Regions from separate parts of the Citrobacter sp. FDAARGOS_156 genome, predicted to be linked through region 2. Evidence: predicted binding sites of a transcription regulator. Region 2 holds the regulator's gene; the other holds the start of a gene.
The links. The regulator PurR, encoded in region 2, represses purine synthesis genes. The targets are predictions, from matches to a motif close to CANGCAAACGTTTGCNTG.
Positions count from the first base shown of each region.

Region 1: a site for PurR is predicted at 1,304-1,321, ahead of glyA (serine hydroxymethyltransferase). Genes of this name have one in related genera too.

Region 1 is NZ_CP014030.2:3,671,313-3,675,488, reverse strand. Features, by position in the region: gene hmpA (NO-inducible flavohemoprotein) at 1-1,111, opposite strand, end outside; gene glyA (serine hydroxymethyltransferase) at 1,437-2,690, shown strand; gene hcaD (phenylpropionate dioxygenase ferredoxin reductase subunit) at 2,783-3,985, opposite strand; gene hcaB (3-phenylpropionate-dihydrodiol/cinnamic acid-dihydrodiol dehydrogenase) at 3,995-4,176, opposite strand, start outside.
Region 2 is NZ_CP014030.2:2,480,616-2,484,791, forward strand. Features, by position in the region: gene punC (purine nucleoside transporter PunC) at 1-482, opposite strand, end outside; gene punR (DNA-binding transcriptional activator PunR) at 594-1,526, shown strand; gene purR (HTH-type transcriptional repressor PurR) at 1,523-2,548, opposite strand; gene cydH (cytochrome bd-I accessory subunit CydH) at 2,846-2,935, shown strand; gene AL515_RS12075 (MFS transporter) at 3,113-4,176, shown strand, end outside.

The DNA of each region.
Region 1 (4,176 bases), 1.2 Mb from region 2:
CAAACTGCATAAAGCCAACCGGACCGCACAGATAAAACTGCATCGCCGGATCGCTGATTGCGCTTTCCAGCTTGTTCAAATCCATCAGACCTACGCTATCAAACGCGCCTTTCGCGCGATCGGCTTCGGTTGGCTCACGATACCAGGTGTGTGCGCTAAAGCGTGGCAGCGTTTTGCAGAGTTCATTTACTTCATCAGCGAAGGCATGGACATCACCATTTTCTGCCGCATGGAACCAGTTAACCTGCGCCGTATGGTTTGCTTTCGCCAGCGTATCCAGCATTGCCAGCATTGGGGTCTGACCTACGCCTGCGGAAATCAGAGACACAGGGGTATCGGTCGCGACGTCCATAAAGAAATCGCCCGCAGGTGCGGCTAAGTGAACAACGTCGCCAACATTTGCATGGTTGTGCAGCCAGGTGGAAACCTGACCACCGTCTTCACGCTTAACGGCAATCCGATAGCCTTTGCCATCAGGTTTACGGGTCAGTGAGTACTGACGAATTTCCTGATGCGGGAAACCTTCCGGCTTCAGCCAGACGCCCAGGTATTGCCCCGGATGATATTCAGCTACTGCGCCACCGTCGACAGGTTCAAACTCAAAGCTGGTGATCAGTGCACTGCGTGGGGTTTTTGCCACGATGCGGAAAGGACGGGTACCTTCCCAGCCGCCATTTTTATTGGCATTTTCGCTATAGATTTGCGCTTCACGGTTGATGAAAACGTTCGCCAGTACGCCATACGCTTTACCCCACGCATCCAGGACTTCCTGGCCTGGGCTGAACATTTCGTCCAGCGTTGCCAGCAAATGACCACCCACGATGTTGTACTGCTCTGGTTTAATCTGGAAGCTGGTATGCTTTTGCGCGATTTTCTCAACCGCTGGCAACAGCGCCGCCAGGTTTTCGATATTGCTGGCATACGCGGCAATCGCGTTAAACAGCGCCTCGCGCTGATCGCCATTACGCTGGTTACTCATGTTGAAAATTTCTTTCAGCTCTGGGTTATGCGTAAACATGCGATCGTAGAAATGGGCGGTCAGCTTCGGACCTGTTTCAACCAGCAGGGGAATGGTGGCTTTCACTGTAGCGATGGTTTGTGCGTCAAGCATACGGTCTTCCTTTATCTGAGACTTTAATGATGTATGTCAAATGCATCTTATAAAAAATACCCCTGCATTGTAAATGGTTCTTTGTAACTTTGCGTTGTAAAGGTTACATCGTGAAAAATCTGCATCACAAACCTGAAAAGAAATCCGTTGAAATTCAGCAGACCTTTGTTCTCCAAAGCCTTGCGTGCCGTGAAGGTAATCGTTTGCGTAAAATCCTTTGTCAAGACCTGTTATCGAAGAATGATTCGGTTATACTGTTGGCCGAAGTCCTAGGGACTGCCTTTTTAGGCCGAAATTCTATTGTTAGCTGAGTCAGGAGATGCGGATGTTAAAGCGTGAAATGAACATTGCCGATTATGATGCCGAACTGTGGCAGGCTATGGAGCAGGAAAAAGTACGTCAGGAAGAGCACATCGAACTGATCGCCTCCGAAAACTACACCAGCCCGCGTGTTATGCAGGCGCAGGGTTCTCAGCTGACCAACAAATATGCTGAAGGTTATCCGGGCAAGCGCTACTACGGCGGTTGCGAGTACGTTGATATCGTTGAGCAATTGGCTATCGATCGTGCAAAAGAGCTGTTTGGCGCTGACTACGCTAACGTACAGCCGCACTCTGGTTCTCAGGCTAACTTCGCTGTTTACACCGCTCTGCTGCAACCGGGCGATACCGTTCTGGGTATGAACCTGGCACAAGGCGGCCACCTGACTCACGGCTCCCCGGTTAACTTCTCCGGCAAACTGTACAACATCATCCCTTACGGTATTGATGAGTCCGGCAAAATTGACTACGAAGACATGGCGAAGCAGGCCAAAGAGCACAAACCGAAGATGATCATCGGTGGCTTCTCTGCTTACTCCGGCGTTGTTGACTGGGCAAAAATGCGTGAAATCGCTGACAGCATCGGTGCATACCTGTTCGTCGATATGGCGCACGTTGCGGGTCTGATTGCCGCAGGCGTTTACCCGAACCCGGTTCCACACGCACACGTTGTCACCACCACCACCCACAAAACTCTGGCGGGTCCGCGCGGCGGCCTGATCCTGGCGAAAGGCGGTGACGAAGAGCTGTACAAAAAACTGAACTCTGCGGTGTTCCCAAGTGCGCAGGGTGGCCCGTTGATGCACGTGATCGCGGCGAAAGCTGTAGCGCTGAAAGAAGCGATGGAGCCTGAGTTCAAGGTTTACCAGCAGCAGGTTGCTAAAAACGCCAAAGCGATGGTGGAAGTGTTCCTGAACCGTGGCTACAAAGTGGTTTCTGGCGGAACTGAAAACCACCTGTTCCTGCTGGATCTGGTTGATAAAAACCTGACCGGTAAAGAAGCTGATGCCGCGCTGGGCCGCGCCAACATCACCGTTAACAAAAACAGCGTACCGAACGATCCGAAGAGCCCGTTTGTGACTTCCGGTATCCGTATCGGTTCTCCGGCAATCACTCGCCGTGGCTTCAAAGAAGCGGAAGCGAAAGAGCTGGCTGGCTGGATGTGTGATGTGCTGGACAACATCAATGACGAAGCCGTAATCGAGCGCGTCAAAGGTAAAGTTCTGGATATCTGCGCACGCTTCCCGGTTTACGCGTAAGCCATACTGATTGCCGGATGACGGTGTAAACACCTTATCCGGCCTACAGGTAACTCACATGTAGGCCGGATAAACGAAGTGCCATCCGGCAGTTATATCGACTTAAGCAAGATTGTTTCATCGACTAAAGCCGCCATGGGTGGCTTTTTCTTTGCCTGAATCCATTTTCTCAGTAAACGTATTTCTCGGCCCTGATTCAACGTTACTGCGCCGACAATCACGCCATCCTGCAGGTTAAACCATATCGCTTTCTGCGCATCAGCATCGCCGCGTACAAGCCAGCTATCTCCCTGCATTTCGCCAATAAACTGCAAATTATCCTGGTATTGGTCAGTCCAGAACCAGCCTGGTGTCTTCTCCGGCAACGGCGAATTAAGCATTGCGGCAGCGGCAATTTGTGCCTGGAAGTTAGCATTTTCCCAGCTTTCTACCCGGCGCAGTGAACCGTCCGGTTGGCGAGTGAGCGCCACATCACCGGCGGCGAAAATCGCGGGATCGGAGGTGGTGCAGGCGCTATCAACGATAATACCGTTAGCCGTCTCCAGACCGGCGTCGCGGGCCAGCGTATCATTCGCCACGATACCGATGCCATAGATCACCGTATCAGCGGTGAGAGTTTCACCGTTTTGCAGCGTCAGTGAGAGAAACTCTCCCGCTCCGGCGTGTTCAATGGCGCTGTTGAGTAACACCCGTACGCCCGCCTGCTGGTGGCGGGCAAGCAGGTAGTCGCGCACCGGAGCAGGCGCATTGCGGCCCATCACCGTTGGTGCCAGCTCCACTACGGTTACCCGGCAGCCGCGCTGGGTCGTGCTGGCCGCCAGTTCCAGACCAATGGTGCCCGCCCCGACTATCACAATCGATTTACCGGGGAGTAAAGCGTCTCGCAGACGAGTCGCGTCGTCAACGTGGCGCAGGGTAAAGCAGCGATCGCCCAGTTTATCCAGCAGCGGAAGAGGACGGGCCTCGGCACCGGTGGCAATCAATAGCTGATCCCACGGATAAACCTGGCCGTCAGCCAGCACCAACTGATGCGTTTCGCGGCCGAGCGTCTGGATAGTCACGTTCAGATGCAGATGAACATTTTTTTCCTGCCACCAGGCCGTGTTTAGCACCGGCTGTAGCTGCGGGGCGTCGTCCAGCAGCATGGCTTTGGACAATGGCGGGCGTTCGTACGGCTGATGCGGCTCATTGGAGAACAGATGTATCTCGCCGTCAAACCCTTGCTGGCGCAGTGCTACCGCCGCCATCGCTGCGGCCTGTCCACCGCCGACGATAGCAATAATTTTGTTGTGCATAACGCCTCCTCAGAGATCCAGACCAGCGGCGACGTGGCGAATACCGCGAATACCCAGCCCGGCATCGGCATTGATCATCACGCCGCTTAAGGTGCGGTTGTTGCGACGCGACGCCAGCATCACGTATGGCCCGGTAAAGTCGGCTGGGTCGGGGAAGAACTGTAGCGGCAAAATAGCGGCGATTTTTTCCG
Region 2 (4,176 bases):
GCCTGCCAGGAAAAATGTACCAGGATCCAACTGCCTAATAACGGTGCAAGTGCAGGGGATAATCCAACCAGCGGCATAATGGTGGCAAAAATGCGGTTTACTTTTTGTGAAGGATAATAATCGGTAACCAGCGCCTGCCAGATAACCGAAGCCGCACAGACACCAACGGCCTGAATAAAGCGTAGCACCAGTAAGCCGGTGGCGTTTTCTACCCACAACATGCCCAGGCTGCCCAGCGCGAAGATGGATAAGCCCAGCAGCAAAATAGGTTTGCGACCATAGTGGTCAGAGAGTGGCCCCCACAAAAGTTGTGCGACGGCAAATCCCGCTAAGAACAAGCTAAGGCTGGCACTCACGGCAGAGGCGGGCGTCTGTAAATCGGACTGAATAGCCGCAAAGGCGGGCAAATACATATCCGTTGCCAGAAAACCCAGCACGCTAAGACCTGCCAGCCAGACTAAAAACCCTTTTCCCGGTTGCATTATCGTTTCTCTTTTTAGCAATAGAACATTGCCGCTGAGTGTAGTGAGTGTAATTCTCGCTGTGAAACGCTAATATTTGCTTACTGATTTCAAATTTTTTGCAGGCAGAATATGTGGTCTGAATATTCACTTGAGGTGGTTGATGCGGTGGCGCGTAACGGTAGCTTTAGTTCTGCTGCTCAGGAGTTGCACCGCGTACCTTCGGCGGTAAGCTACACAGTGCGTCAACTGGAAGAGTGGCTGGCTGTGCCACTTTTTGAACGTCGTCATCGGGACGTGGAATTAACGCCTGCTGGCGCGTGGTTTTTAAAAGAAGGCCGATCTGTTATCAAAAAAATGCAGATCACCCGTCAGCAATGTCAGCAAATTGCCAACGGCTGGCGCGGGCAGTTGGCGATTGCAGTCGATAACATTGTCCGCCCGGATCGTACCCGCCAGATGATCGTGGATTTCTACCGCCATTTCGATGATGTGGAACTTCTGGTCTTTCAGGAGGTGTTTAACGGCGTCTGGGACGCGCTTTCAGATGGTCGGGTGGAGTTAGCTATCGGAGCAACGCAGGCCATTCCGGTAGGGGGGCGCTATACGTTCCGGGATATGGGAATGCTAAGCTGGAGTTGCGTGGTGGCCAGTCATCATCCGTTGGCGGCAATGCCGGGACCGCTCAGTGACGATACGTTGCGCAACTGGCCATCGCTGGTACGCGAAGACACGTCCCGTACGCTGCCAAAGCGTATTACCTGGCTACTGGACAACCAAAAACGCGTCGTGGTGCCTGACTGGGAATCATCGGCCACCTGCTTGTCAGCCGGACTCTGTGTCGGGATGGTACCGACGCATTTTGCTAAACCGTGGATCGATAGCGGAAAATGGGTGGCGTTACAGCTGGAAAATCCGTTCCCGGATGCCGCATGCTGTCTGACATGGCAACAGAACGATACGTCGCCGGCATTGAGCTGGCTGCTGGACTATTTAGGGGATAGCGAAACGCTGAACAAAGAGTGGCTGCGGGAGCCGGATGAGGCTCCCGCACAACAGTCTTAACGACGGTAATCGCGGAACGGGCCGTCGGCCACGGAGCGACGCTCTACCAGGCGTGGGTGTACCTCGATGGACTGCGATTCTTCACGTTTATTCACGATTCGGTCTAACAGCATGTTGAAGGCCGTTTCACCAAGTGAATCTTTTGGCTGATGGATGGTTGTCAGCGCAGGGGTGAAGTAACGGGCGTTGCGCACGTTGTCGTAACCGATAACTGAGATATCCTGCGGCACGCGCAGTCCCATCTCATCTGCGGCACACAGCGCACCCATCGCCATAATATCGCCACCACAGAATACGGCGGTTGGGCGATGTGACTGGGAGATGATTTGCTGCATAGCGCGGTAGCCGGATTCAGGCTCAAAATCACCCTGGACAATCCAGTTGTCAGGCACTTTAATCAGCGCTTCTTCCATCGCTTTCATGAAGCCAGCCAGGCGGCCTGCGCCGGTATTACGCTCCATAGGTCCTGGGATCACGCCGATCTCACGATGACCGCGTTCAATCAGATACCGGCCTGCCATGTAACCGCCTTCGAAAGCGTTATCAATGACGGTATCGGTAAAGTCGGCTTTTGCTTCGCCCCAGTCCATAACCACCATGGGAATATGGCGATACTCTTCGAGCATGGAAAGCAGTGATTCCGGATATTCTGAACACATTACCAGCAAGCCATCTACGCGCTTTTGCGCCATCATAGACAGATAAGCCTGCTGTTTTTCGAGACTGTTCCAGGCGTTGCCCAAAATCAGGGTGTAGCCTTTCTGGAAACAATTTTTCTCAACGGCCTCGATAATTTCGGCGAAATAGGCCGCTTCGCTGCTGGTTGCCAACAAACCGATCGATTTGGTGTGATTCACCTTCAGGCTACGTGCAACTGCGCTAGGGGAGTAGTGCAGCTCTTTGATCGCTGCCCAGACAGCGTTGCGCGTTTCTTCAGCGACAAAGCGCGTTTTGTTAATTACGTGTGATACGGTTGTAGTGGAAACGTTTGCTCGCTTCGCTACATCTTTAATAGTTGCCATTACATCTCACTCCAGACCATATCCTAAGCTCCTGAGAATACTCCAGGTAAACGTTTGCCTTCACACACCCTCAACGCAACGTCAGGGTTGCGGCACGCCGGGAAAACGACACGGAACGTCAGGAAGGGGTCAATGGCCGGTACGCTAATCAAGTAAGCGTGGAATTTTGTCTGATCTTAACGAAAAGGGGAAGAGTTAAAAGCAGTTATCAATATAAATCGTGAGAGATTTTTGCTTTCAAGTGTGTAAAAATGCGCAATATCACTTTTTGTGTGGGAATAAAAAGGAGAAAACTTGATGAGCACCGATCTGAAATTTTCGTTAGTAACGACCATAATTGTTCTGGGCCTGATTGTCGCGGGTGGCCTGACTGCAGCACTGCACTGATTTCCCCCGAGGGAGTTCGCTCTCCCTCATCCTTTCTGCTTGCCTTTTCCGTCCTATTTTTTGCAAATAAGCAAAAGTCTTTTGCAGTTTTGTTAACTTTATTAATTTTGCGATCAATGTCATGCTTTTGACTCTTATGATGTGTCGTGCCAAGGCTCGACGTTACGGAGTCGATAGATGAAACTAAATTATCCTTTACTGGCGCTGGCGATAGGTGCGTTTGGCATTGGAACGACCGAATTTTCTCCTATGGGGTTGCTACCCGTCATTGCCAAAGGCGTGGATGTATCCATTCCGGCCGCAGGGATGTTAATCAGCGCGTATGCGGTAGGCGTGATGGTTGGCGCCCCGCTGATGACATTACTGCTGTCCCATCGTGCGCGTCGCAATGCGCTTATCTTCCTGATGGCCATTTTTACGTTGGGTAATGTACTTTCGGCGATATCTCCGGATTACACGACGCTGATGCTGTCGCGCATTTTGACCAGTCTTAACCACGGGGCATTTTTCGGCCTTGGCTCTGTGGTTGCCGCAAGCGTGGTGCCCAAACACAAACAGGCCAGTGCCGTAGCAACTATGTTTATGGGGTTAACAATTGCCAATATTGGCGGTGTTCCCGCAGCAACCTGGCTTGGGGAAACCATCGGCTGGCGTATGTCCTTTATGGCGACGGCGGGACTGGGTGTTATCGCCATGGTCAGCCTGTTCTTCTCATTACCCAAAGGTGGGGCAGGAGAGCGCCCGGATGTCCGCAGCGAACTGGCGGTACTCATGCGTCCGCAGGTGTTGTCGGCTCTGCTGACGACCGTTCTGGGGGCCGGGGCGATGTTTACGCTTTATACCTACATCTCACCCGTGCTGCATAGCATTACTCATGCTACACCGGCGTTTGTCACCGCTATGCTGGTGCTGATTGGCGTTGGGTTCTCTATCGGTAACTATCTGGGGGGTAAACTGGCTGACCGTTCGGTTAACGGTACGCTGAAAGGCTTTTTACTGTTGCTGATGATTATTATGCTGGCGATACCTTTCCTTGCGCGTAATGAGCTGGGTGCGGCCGTGAGTATGGTGGTGTGGGGTGCAGCAACGTTTGCGGTGGTTCCGCCGCTGCAGATGCGTGTGATGCGCGTTGCCAGCGAGGCGCCTGGATTGTCATCGTCAGTTAATATTGGCGCGTTTAATCTGGGGAATGCCCTGGGAGCGGCGGCTGGTGGGGCGGTAATTTCCGGAGGGTTGGGCTA